DNA from 2 places in the Williamsia sp. R60 genome. Region 2 is predicted to be linked to the other one. Evidence: predicted binding sites of a transcription regulator. Region 2 holds the regulator's gene; the other holds the start of a gene.
What was found. The regulator LexA, encoded in region 2, represses DNA repair genes until DNA is damaged. The targets are predictions, from matches to a motif close to CGAACANNTGTTCG.
Positions count from the first base shown of each region.

Region 1: cofD (2-phospho-L-lactate transferase) is a predicted target of LexA. The motif match lies at 2,668-2,681, and genes of this name have one in related genera.

Region 1 covers NZ_JBSSGR010000001.1:1,078,210-1,083,305, forward strand. The annotation lists gene ACVWY6_RS04750 (NUDIX hydrolase) at 1-54, opposite strand, end outside; gene ACVWY6_RS04755 (coenzyme F420-0:L-glutamate ligase) at 51-1,394, opposite strand; gene cofD (2-phospho-L-lactate transferase) at 1,387-2,388, opposite strand; gene ACVWY6_RS04765 (WhiB family transcriptional regulator) at 2,855-3,088, shown strand; gene ACVWY6_RS04770 (metallopeptidase family protein) at 3,187-3,693, opposite strand; gene ACVWY6_RS04775 (DUF3499 domain-containing protein) at 3,768-4,208, shown strand; gene ACVWY6_RS04780 (phosphatase PAP2 family protein) at 4,129-5,096, opposite strand, start outside.
Region 2 covers NZ_JBSSGR010000004.1:273,125-278,220, reverse strand. The annotation lists gene hrpA (ATP-dependent RNA helicase HrpA) at 1-1,810, shown strand, start outside; gene nrdR (transcriptional regulator NrdR) at 1,842-2,291, opposite strand; gene ACVWY6_RS20220 (LysM peptidoglycan-binding domain-containing protein) at 2,387-2,911, opposite strand; gene lexA (transcriptional repressor LexA) at 3,134-3,853, shown strand; gene ACVWY6_RS20210 (acyl-CoA dehydrogenase family protein) at 3,959-5,096, opposite strand, start outside.

The DNA.
Region 1 (5,096 bases), on a different contig from region 2:
CTGCCATCCGGTGAGCAGTTCGGTGGTCGAGCGGTGCAGGCTCTGGGCGCTCACAGTTCCACCACCAGGTCGTCGACGTTCGCGGGTGACCTCGGTTCCAGTCGGCCGGCGGGGTATCCGATCGCAACTGTGCCCAGCGGTTCCCAGTCGGCAGGGAGCCCGAGCTCGGCTCTCACCACGTCCGGCGCGAAGATCGTCGAACCCACCCAGCAACTCCCGACATCACGCACGGCCAGGGCAACGAGCAGTCCTTGCACGGCGGCGCCGGCGGCCACGGTGAACATCGTGTGCTCCGCCGCCGTCCTCCGGGCGTCCGGATAGTCGTGCCGCCCATCGCCTGTCAGCACGGGAATGACGACTTCTGGCGCCCGATAGAGCAATTGACCGCGCGCCACTCTCTTGCTGATCGACGATTCGGTCTTGCCGTCTTCGGTCAGGTCGTGATGCCACTGGAGCGCCATGGCGTCCAGCAACGCAACGCGACGGGTGCGGTCACGCAGCCACACGAAGCGCACCGGACGGCTGTGGTGCGGTGCAGGCGCGGTCAGGGCGTCGGCGAACGCTGCCCTCATCACGTCGGCCGGTACCGGTTCGTCGGTGAAATCACGGACTGACCTGCGCATGAGGAGCGCTTGCCGTCGACCCACATCGATGGCTTCGGCAGTACCCAACCAGAACAGGTCTTCGTCGCCGGGGCGAAGGAGATCCCTTGCGGTGGTGCCGTTTTCGCGCGGAGTCAGACCGCGCACCACCGCCACCGGGATCTCGCCCAATTTGCCCTTGACGAGATCGGCGGCAGCGGCCAGTTCGTCCGCGACGGCGATGTCGGTGACGATCAGCGGATTGCCGTACTCGTCGACCGAACCCTCGTACGGGTGGGTGACAGCGATACCTGCGGCTCCGATTGCCACGTCGGTCTGTCCGACCCGCCAGGCCCGTCCCATCGTGTCTGTGATCAATACGGCCACGTCGATACCCAGTCGGTCGCGCAGGGACGCGCGCAGGGCCGCAGCGCTGGCGTCAGGATCGGTGGGAAGCAGGGCCAATTCGTCACCGTCGACGTTGGAGCCGTCGACGCCCGATGCCGCCTGGACGATGCCGAGCTTGTTCTCGGTGATCAGTGTGCGGCCCTTGCGGGCCACCACTCGCACGGCTTCGGAGTCCACGAGGGCGCGACGGGCGATGTCGCGGGCTTCCGGCTCGGTGGGGGCCGGCACCATCCGGCCCTCGACCTTCGAGATGATCTTGCTGGTCACCACCAAGATGTCGCCGGTACGCAACCAATCAGCCGCCGTTGCCAACGCACCGGCGAGGTCGTCACCCGCCCGGAACCGCGGCAGGCCGGTGATCGGCAGGATCTGGATCGTCCCACCGGCGGCGTGGTCCTCATCCATGCGCCACACCCACGAGATCACATGCGTCGCGGACCATCTGGGCCGTCGTCTCCGGATTGCTCATCAGCAGGGGAACAGACGCGACCGTCACTCCGGGGATGTCGGCGGTGTCTCCCTGTGCGATGAGCCACCCGTCGAGGATGCCGTTCCCGCTACGCGCTCCATAGTGTCGACCGACACCTTCGGGGCTCGTCTCGACGCCGATGACCGAGAGACACTCGTCGGCCATTCCGCGCAGGGGACTGGTCCCGATGATGGGGGAGATGCCGACGACCGGTGCGGCGGTTGTCCGCAACGCTCCCCGGATGCCGGGGACCGAGAGGATTGCGCCGACGCTGACCACGGGGTTCGACGGTGCCAGCAAGACGATGTCGGCCTCGGCGATGGCGTCGAGAACCCCGGGCGCGGCTTTGGCATCGTCCGAACCGACCTGCGCGAACCCGTGGGTCGGGATCTGCGCCCGGTGGCGCACCCACCATTCCTGGAAGTGGATGGCGACCTTCTCGTCCTCTTCCTTGGTGACGACGACGTGGGTCTCGTGGCGGTCGTCGGTGGCGGGCAACAGGCGAACGCCCGGATCCCACCGTCGGCACAACGCTGCGGTCACATCGCTGAGCCGGTAACCCGCGTCGAGCATCTGCGTGCGGATCAGATGGGTCGCCAGGTCGCGGTCGCCCAGCCCGAACCAATCGGGGTCGGCACCATAGGCAGCCAGTTCCTCCTTCGCGTGCCACGTCTCCCCGCGTCGGCCCCAGCCGCGCTCGGTGTCGATGCCGTCACCGAGTGTGTACATGCAGGTGTCGAGGTCCGGACAGATCCGGACCCCGTGCATCCACGCGTCGTCTCCCACGTTGACGATTGCCGTCACCTCATGGTCGGCCGGGGCGCGACCGGACGCGAGAACCTCCGGGAACGGGGTATGTCCCAGGAGCTCACGTACACCTTGCAGAAACCGGGCGCCACCGACGCCTCCGACGAGAACCGTCACCTTCACAGGGAACCAGGGTAGGCGCTTGCCGAGAGTGCCAGCGAAGTGAGCCGAGTGCACGTAACGTTGCTCACGGCGACGTCGCGCAATTTGGGGGTTTTTGCGGCGATTCGATATCCTCGCCTGACTTTTCCTCGCTCTGCGCCGTGTCGAGACAACGAAATCGGGCAGAGGGTGATAAAGCAATTTCCCCGCTGCGCTTGACCTGGACACCCAAACCCGTGTCTAATCACATCAGTGTCATTCCCTGTTTTGACAGCGAGAATTGTTGCGGGGCACGGGGATCGATCACTTGTTCGAATCCGATTGACCAACTGCACAATTCGAAGTGAGATGAGGAGGCGGGACGATGGCTCTGGAACACATGGCTACCAACAGCCTTGAACCGCAAGTCGATTCGCAATCGAATGCATCCGAAACCAACCAAACTGAACGTCCTCGCCTGAGCCTGGTCACGTCGGCATTCGATGATATGTTCGAAGCAGTCGAAGACCAGTGGCAGGACCGTGCGCTGTGCGCACAGACCGATCCAGAAGCTTTTTTCCCTGAAAAGGGCGGTTCGACCCGGGAAGCCAAGCGCATTTGCCAGGGTTGTGAAGTACGTCCGGAATGCCTGGAATACGCGCTGCACAAAGATGAACGCTTCGGAATCTGGGGCGGCCTATCAGAGCGCGAACGTCGCCGTATCAAGCGCGGGATCGTCTAGGTCTCTCGTTTTTCTCTGCACCCCCCGCTCTGTGAGCTCGGGGCGTCTGCTCCGAAGCCGTCGACAGACCCGGCAAGAGTGGGTCTGCTCAACGCCTCTCAGGTCGGTGGCGGATCGATCGTGTCCTCGTCGACACCGAGGTGTGCTGCGACCTGCTGCACCAGGACCTCGTGCACGAGGTCGAGCAGATCTGCACCCTTTTTCGCCCTGCTCTCCAGCGGGCGGCGGAACAACAATATGCGCGCCTTCGTGGCTCGCCCCTGCGAGTCCATACCGGACGGGATGAGCCGCGCAAGAGGGATCGGGCCATCGGCCGTCACCTCCACCGGCCATTGAACGGTCTCGGGGTCGCGCGGAAGCATCCTCGGCACGTCGTCCACCGCGATGTCCAGATCGGTCAACCGGGCGTGCCAACGCGCGTCGATCTCGGCGAACGCCTCGAGCACCACCGCATCGAACGACTGTGCCCGACTGGTCCAGGCGGGGACGTGGGTGGGCAGCAACGTCGAACGCAGTCCGCGGCCCCGCCGATCACGGACCCGGGGCACACCACGTGAGGTTCGCCGGCGCCGCGGTCGTGCCAGCGGAGGACGAATGGGAGCCATAGAGCGCAAGTCTAGGCAGTCGCGGACGGTGTGTCCTGCTACGACCCGCCAGTCGGTCGGGATAATCTTCCTCCGTGAGGCTCCCACGTCAGTGTTCCAGGCCCGGTTGCGCCAATCCGGCGGTGGCAACTCTGACTTTTGTGTATTCGGACTCGACCGCGGTGGTCGGTCCGCTGGCGACCTCGGCCGAACCGCATTCGTGGGATCTGTGTGACACGCACGCCACCCGGATCACCGTGCCGCGGGGGTGGGAGATGTTGCGCAGTGAGGGCGGGTTCGCCCAGCCTCTGCGGGACGAGGACGATCTGACCGCTCTTGCCGAGGCTGTTCGTGAGGCAGCCGGCGGTGGGGGACTGGTGCCCCGCTCGTCGCCCGTACGTGCCGGCGAGTCGATCGGATCCCATGAGCGCCCCGCGCCTCGCGGCAACGGTTCGCTCAGCGGACCCGATCCGCTCCCTCGTCCTCGACCAGGTCGCCGCGGGCACCTTCGAGTACTGCCTGATCCTGTCGACTGAACGCTGCCTGCGAATCCGCCTGTAGCCGTCGGTCTTTGCGGTTCGTCCACGCCCGCTCGCCGTAGTGGCAACCAACCATGACGAGCGCTGCCAGGCCCCAGCCGAGGAAGAGGTCGATCACGTAGTGCTCGGCCGAATACACCAGCGTGAATGCCATCACCAGTGCGTATCCGGTGTACATCGTGCGTCCGAACGCACGGGTGCGGCCCCACATGAACATGGCCAGCAGTGCTGTGACCCCGGCGTGTAGCGACGGGATCGCGGCCACCTGGTTCGACTTCTTCTGCCCGACCTCGAGCACCTCACGGACGGGTCCGATGTGCAGGACGTCCCAACCGCGACTGGATATGCGCTCGACATACGGCTGGGCGCCATCGTGCCTCGGCTGCACCGGGCCCAGCAGGCCGCCGTCGGGGGCGTCTTCGACGGGCTGGGTGATGCAGAGCGGGAATGCCGATCCGTCGGCGACCTCGGCCGGGGTGCATTTGGCCGCCGCCCATGGCGGTGCGGCAGGCACCAGGATGTAGCCGATCAACCCGATGAAGAAGATACTGATGAGCCGCAAGACGAACCTACGCCACTGCAGACGATCTTTGAGCCACAGGAAGCCGGCGACCGCGTACGGAACGATGAAGTAGGACATGTACACGAAGCTCGTGAACACCTCCCACCACTGCGCCTCGGCCATCTTGAGGTGTTCTTGCAGCCACACGGTCGGCACGACGTGGAACATCCACCGGTCCGCGTCCACCGCGAGGTGCCACTGGGTCGGCATCCCGAGGAAGGCGGCGATACCGCGAGTGGAGTCGTAGACCGCCAGCAGCACACCGAACGGCAGCCAGTCGCGCACCACCGACAGGATGTTCCGTCGTCCGATGGATGCCGCGG
Region 2 (5,096 bases):
GCGCCTGGCCGAGCACCTCGTCAAACGTCAATACAGCGAGCCTCATTGGTCCGGGAAACACTCAGCGGCCATGGCCTACGAGCGGGTCACCCTCTACGGCGTCCCGCTGGTCACCAAACGACGGGTGAACTACGGCTCGATCGATCCCGCGGTTGCCCGCGAGTTGTTCATCCGCCACGCGCTCGTGGAGGGTGACTGGCGTACACAACACCCGTTCTTCCACCGCAATCGCGCGTTGCTCGAGGACGCAGAGGAGTCGGTGCATCGGGTGAGGCGCACCGACGTCATCGTCGACGACGACCAGCTCTTCGCCTTCTACGACCGACACATCGGCGGAGAAGTGGTGTCGGGCAGACACTTCGACACGTGGTGGAAGACCGCACGCAAAGCTGACCCCACCTTGCTGGATCTGGATCCCGCCGACCTCGTGGCCGACACTGCCGCCACCGACCCGGCCGGTTTTCCCGACCACTGGCGTCAGGGAGACACGAGTTATGCCTTGAGATACCGGTTCGAGCCCGGCACCGTCGATGACGGCGTGAGTGTGCTCATCCCGTTGTCGCTGCTCGTGCGTGCCCGGCCCTCTGGGTTCGACTGGCTGGTCCCCGGCATGCGCTTGGAGCTGATCACCGAGCTGATCCGCACCCTGCCGAAATCCCTACGGCGGCAAGTGGGACCGGCCCCCGACCTGGCCGCGCGAATACTGGAGTCGGTGACACCGAGGAGCAAACCTGTCACCGAGGCGGTGGCCGCCGAGATCCGTGTGCGCACAGGTGTTGACGTCGCAGCGTCAGATCTACGACTGGCCGCACTCCCCGACCACCTGCGGATGACCTTCACCGCCGTCACCACCGACGGCGAAGTTCTCGGACGTTCCAAGTCGCTGCGCGAACTGCAGGATCGACTGGCCGGTAGATCTCGCGCGGCTCTGGAGAGTGAGGCCGGCACCGCATCCCGACCTGTGGCCACCACGTGGACCGCGGACACCTTCGGAGACATCAGCCGCACATTGCGCAGTTCTGTTGCCGGCCAAGACATCACAAGCTATCCCGCCCTGACCCGCCGGGGCAGTGGTTTCACGGTGGTCGCCGTGCCCACCCAGGCCGAGCAGGCTGCGAACATGTACGACGCTGTTGTCGAGATGATCGTCTCCAGCGTTCCGCCACTACGACCGTCGGTGACTTCGACTCTGAGCACCGCGGAGCGACTCGCCCTCAGCCAGAGCCCCTACCCGGACACCGCTGCTCTTCTGGCCGATTGCGTTCGGGCTGCCGTGGTGGACCTTGTACCCAACCCGCCGAATGTCTGGACGCCAAGCGAATTCGCTGCACTTCGGGAAAATGTGGCCCGCCAGGCAACCGGGAGGGCAACGGAGAAACTACGCAGGGTGGCGACGATCCTGACCCGCGTGGCGCCCCTACGAACGGCGATTACCGCGGCCGGCAGATCGATCGCCGCCGACGACGTGCGGGACCAGCTGGACGAGCTGCTGTTCGACGGATTCGTCTCTGCGACACGCGACGAACACCTCGCGGAGATCCCCCGCTACCTCGATGCTGCGAGGTCGAGGCTCGAACAGCTCCCGGCAGGCGCCGCTCGCGATGCCCAGGCGATGGCGGCCATCGACCGGGTGGTGTCGGCGTGGACTGATCACCTGCGACACGTGCCGCCCGGTCGCCGGGACGCAGTCAACGAGCAAGCTGGATGGATCGTCGAAGAACTGAGAGTCGGATTGTTCGCACAGCACCTGCGTACTGCGTATCCCGTGTCGGAGAAACGGGCGATCAAGGCCATCCGGGAACTGCGCTGATCCGGCGGCACCACTGCCGGACGAAAGGCGGTCAGGGTTTGGCCGCTCGCAGATCGTCGATCTCTTTCTGGAAGTCTTCGACTGAGTCGAACGAGCGATACACCGACGCAAAGCGAAGGTAAGCGACCTCGTCGAGATCCCGTAACGGGCCCAGGATCGCCAGGCCCACTTCGTTGCTGGGAACTTCGGCCGATCCTGAGGCGCGGACGGCCTCTTCGACCTGCTGCGCGAGCAGGTGCAGCCGGTCATCGTCGACCGCACGGCCCTGGCAGGCGCGCCTCACGCCCCTCATCACCTTCTCGCGACTGAAGGGTTCGGTGACGCCGTTGCGTTTGACGACCGCAAGGACTGCGCTCTCCACCGTGGTGAACCGCCGTCCGCATTGCGAGCAGGCCCGCCGACGACGAATCGCCTGGCCCTCGTCGGCCACCCGTGAGTCGACGACCCGCGTGTCCTCGTTCTTGCAAAACGGGCAGTGCATGCAGGGTTCCTCGGACGTCAGCGGCCCCGTCGGAATGACCGGACACTCTGTTGTAGAGGATACCGCCCGGCCGATTGCTTGCCCCAGCACTGCAGCTACCGCGCGTAGATCGGCGTCACCAGGGATTGCCCGGGCGACAACGCTGAATTGCTCATCGCGTTGAGGTCCATGATCTTCTCCACCACCGCTTCGGTCGGCATCTCGGGAGCGATTCGAGAGGCGATGTCGCCCAACGATTCTCCTGACTGCACGTGGACGACCGCCGTCCCGGTGTTCGCCGGAGCGGCACCGCTCTCGACAACCCGGCCGAAGAACATGAGGAACAACACGAGCATCATCAGGCCGATTCCGACCACGGCGGCCCCGGCCCAGGCACGTCGGCGGAAATACACATCGCGCTCGACGACGGCAGCCGACGGTGCGTAACTGCCAGGCTCGGAGCAGCCCACCACAACACGGCGGTCTGCGGCGAGCCTGCGGTCGGCCGGCCGGCGAGTACTGTCGACACGCGCTCGCGCCGTGCGGGTGTACTGATCGGAGGCGACGGGCCCACCGACTCGGGCGAGCCGGCGACGGGGCCGCTCAGCGGCCGGGCGGCTGATGGTGGTGGCTGCAGTCATTGTTCGATCCTCGGGTCAACAGTTCGATCACTCGTTCGATTGAACGAATGTTCGAGTTGTATCACGGGGGTCCGACACACGCCACGCCCAATCGAACAAATGTTTGAGAGTTGTGACAGATTGCATTAGCGTGATCCCCATAATCCAACGAACAACGTGTGCGTTTTCTTCTCTCGACAGCTACGACACCTTGGCCGGACACCGTACGAACTGGAGGACCTGATGGCCGATACGACAGACACCCGGACGCCGCCGGACGCGGCGGCCGCGACGGTGGTCACTTCCGAACCGCTGGCCGAGGGGTCGCTGACCCCGCGCCAGAAAGCCGTACTGGAGGTGATCCGGGCGTCGGTCCGCGAACGCGGCTATCCCCCGTCAATCCGCGAGATCGGTGATGCCGTCGGCCTCACCTCCACGTCGTCGGTCGCTCATCAGCTCCGCACCCTCGAGCGCAAAGGATTCCTCCAGCGCGAGAACAACCGTCCCCGGGCGGTCAACATCCAGGACACCGACCTCAATCCGGCCACGGCGGCCGGCCAGGTCCAGGTACCCGACGAATCCCTGCCGACACCGACGTTCGTTCCGGTCCTCGGCCGCATCGCGGCCGGCGGGCCGATCCTGGCCGAGGAAGCCGTCGAAGACGTGTTCCCGCTACCGAAAGAGCTTGTCGGTGAAGGATCTTTGTTCCTCCTGCGGGTGGTCGGCGAGTCAATGATCGATGCCGCCATCTGTGACGGCGACTGGGTGGTCGTCAGGCAGCAGAATGTCGCAGACAACGGCGACATCGTTGCGGCCATGATCGACGGGGAGGCGACCGTCAAGACGTTCAAACGCACCAAGGATGCGGTGTGGCTGATGCCGCACAACCCGGTGTTCGACCCCATCCCCGGCGACAACGCCGTTGTGTTGGGCAAAGTCGTCACGGTGATGCGGCGCCTCTGAGGCGTCCGGCAACATCCTCGGCAACCGAACAAACGCGGGTACTACGCAGACACGAGTGGGGTGCACCTTCCGGTGCACCCCACTTCGCGTAGTTATGAAACGTACTCAGACCCCGAGGCTTCGGCCGATGACTTCCTTCATGATCTCGGTGGTGCCGCCGTAGATGGTCTGCACGCGTGAATCGAGGAAGGCCTTGGCCACCGAGTACTCACGCATGTAGCCGTAGCCGCCGTGCAGTTGCAGGCAACGATCGATGAGGTGGACCTGGTTCTCGGTGGCGTAGTACTTCGCCATCGCCGCGTCCGGAACGGTGAGCTTCTTCTCGTTCAGCAGTTCGATACACCGATCGACGAACACACGGGTGGTAGCGGTGGACGTCGCCAGTTCGGCGAGCAGGAACCGCGAGTTCTGGAAGCTACCGATCGGGCGGCCAAATGCCTTGCGGTCCTTCGTGTACTGGATTGTCGTCTCGAGAACCGACTCCATGGCACCGGCCGCCACAACAGCGATCGACAGGCGCTCGCGCGGGAGGTTCTGCATCAGGTAGATGAAGCCCATGCCCTCCTCGCCCAGGAGGTTCTCGGCGGGCACCTTGACGTTGTCGAAGCTCAGCTCGGCGGTGTCCTGCGCCTTCATCCCGACCTTGTCGAGATTGCGGCCGCGTTCGAATCCCTCCATACCGCGCTCGACCACCAGCAGGCTGAACCCCTTCGCACCGGCCTCGGGGTCGGTGCGGGCCACCACGATGACGAGGTCCGCGTTGATGCCGTTGGTGATGAACGTCTTGGAACCGTTCAGCACCCAGTTGTCGCCGTCTTTCTTGGCGTTGGTCTTGATGCCCTGGAGATCGGACCCGGTGCCGGGCTCGGTCATCGCGATCGCGGTGATCAGCTCACCGGAGACGAAGCCGGGCAGCCAGCGTGCCTTCTGCTCGTCATTGCAGAGGTCGAGCAGGTACGGCGCCACCACGTCGTTGTGCAGCGCGAAGCCGATACCGCTGTAGCCGCCGCGGACGGTCTCTTCGTCGATGATGGTGTTGTAACGGAAGTCGTCGACTCCCCCGCCGCCGAACTCCTCGGGCGCCTCCACCGCGAGGAATCCGTTCTTGCCTGCTTCGACCCAGACATCCCGGTCCACCAGGTTCTGCTCTTCCCAGCGTTCGTGGTTCGGCGCCACGTGCTGTTCGAGGAAGCTCCGGTACGAATCGCGGAAGAGAAGGTGCTCGGGCTCGAAAAGGGTGCGT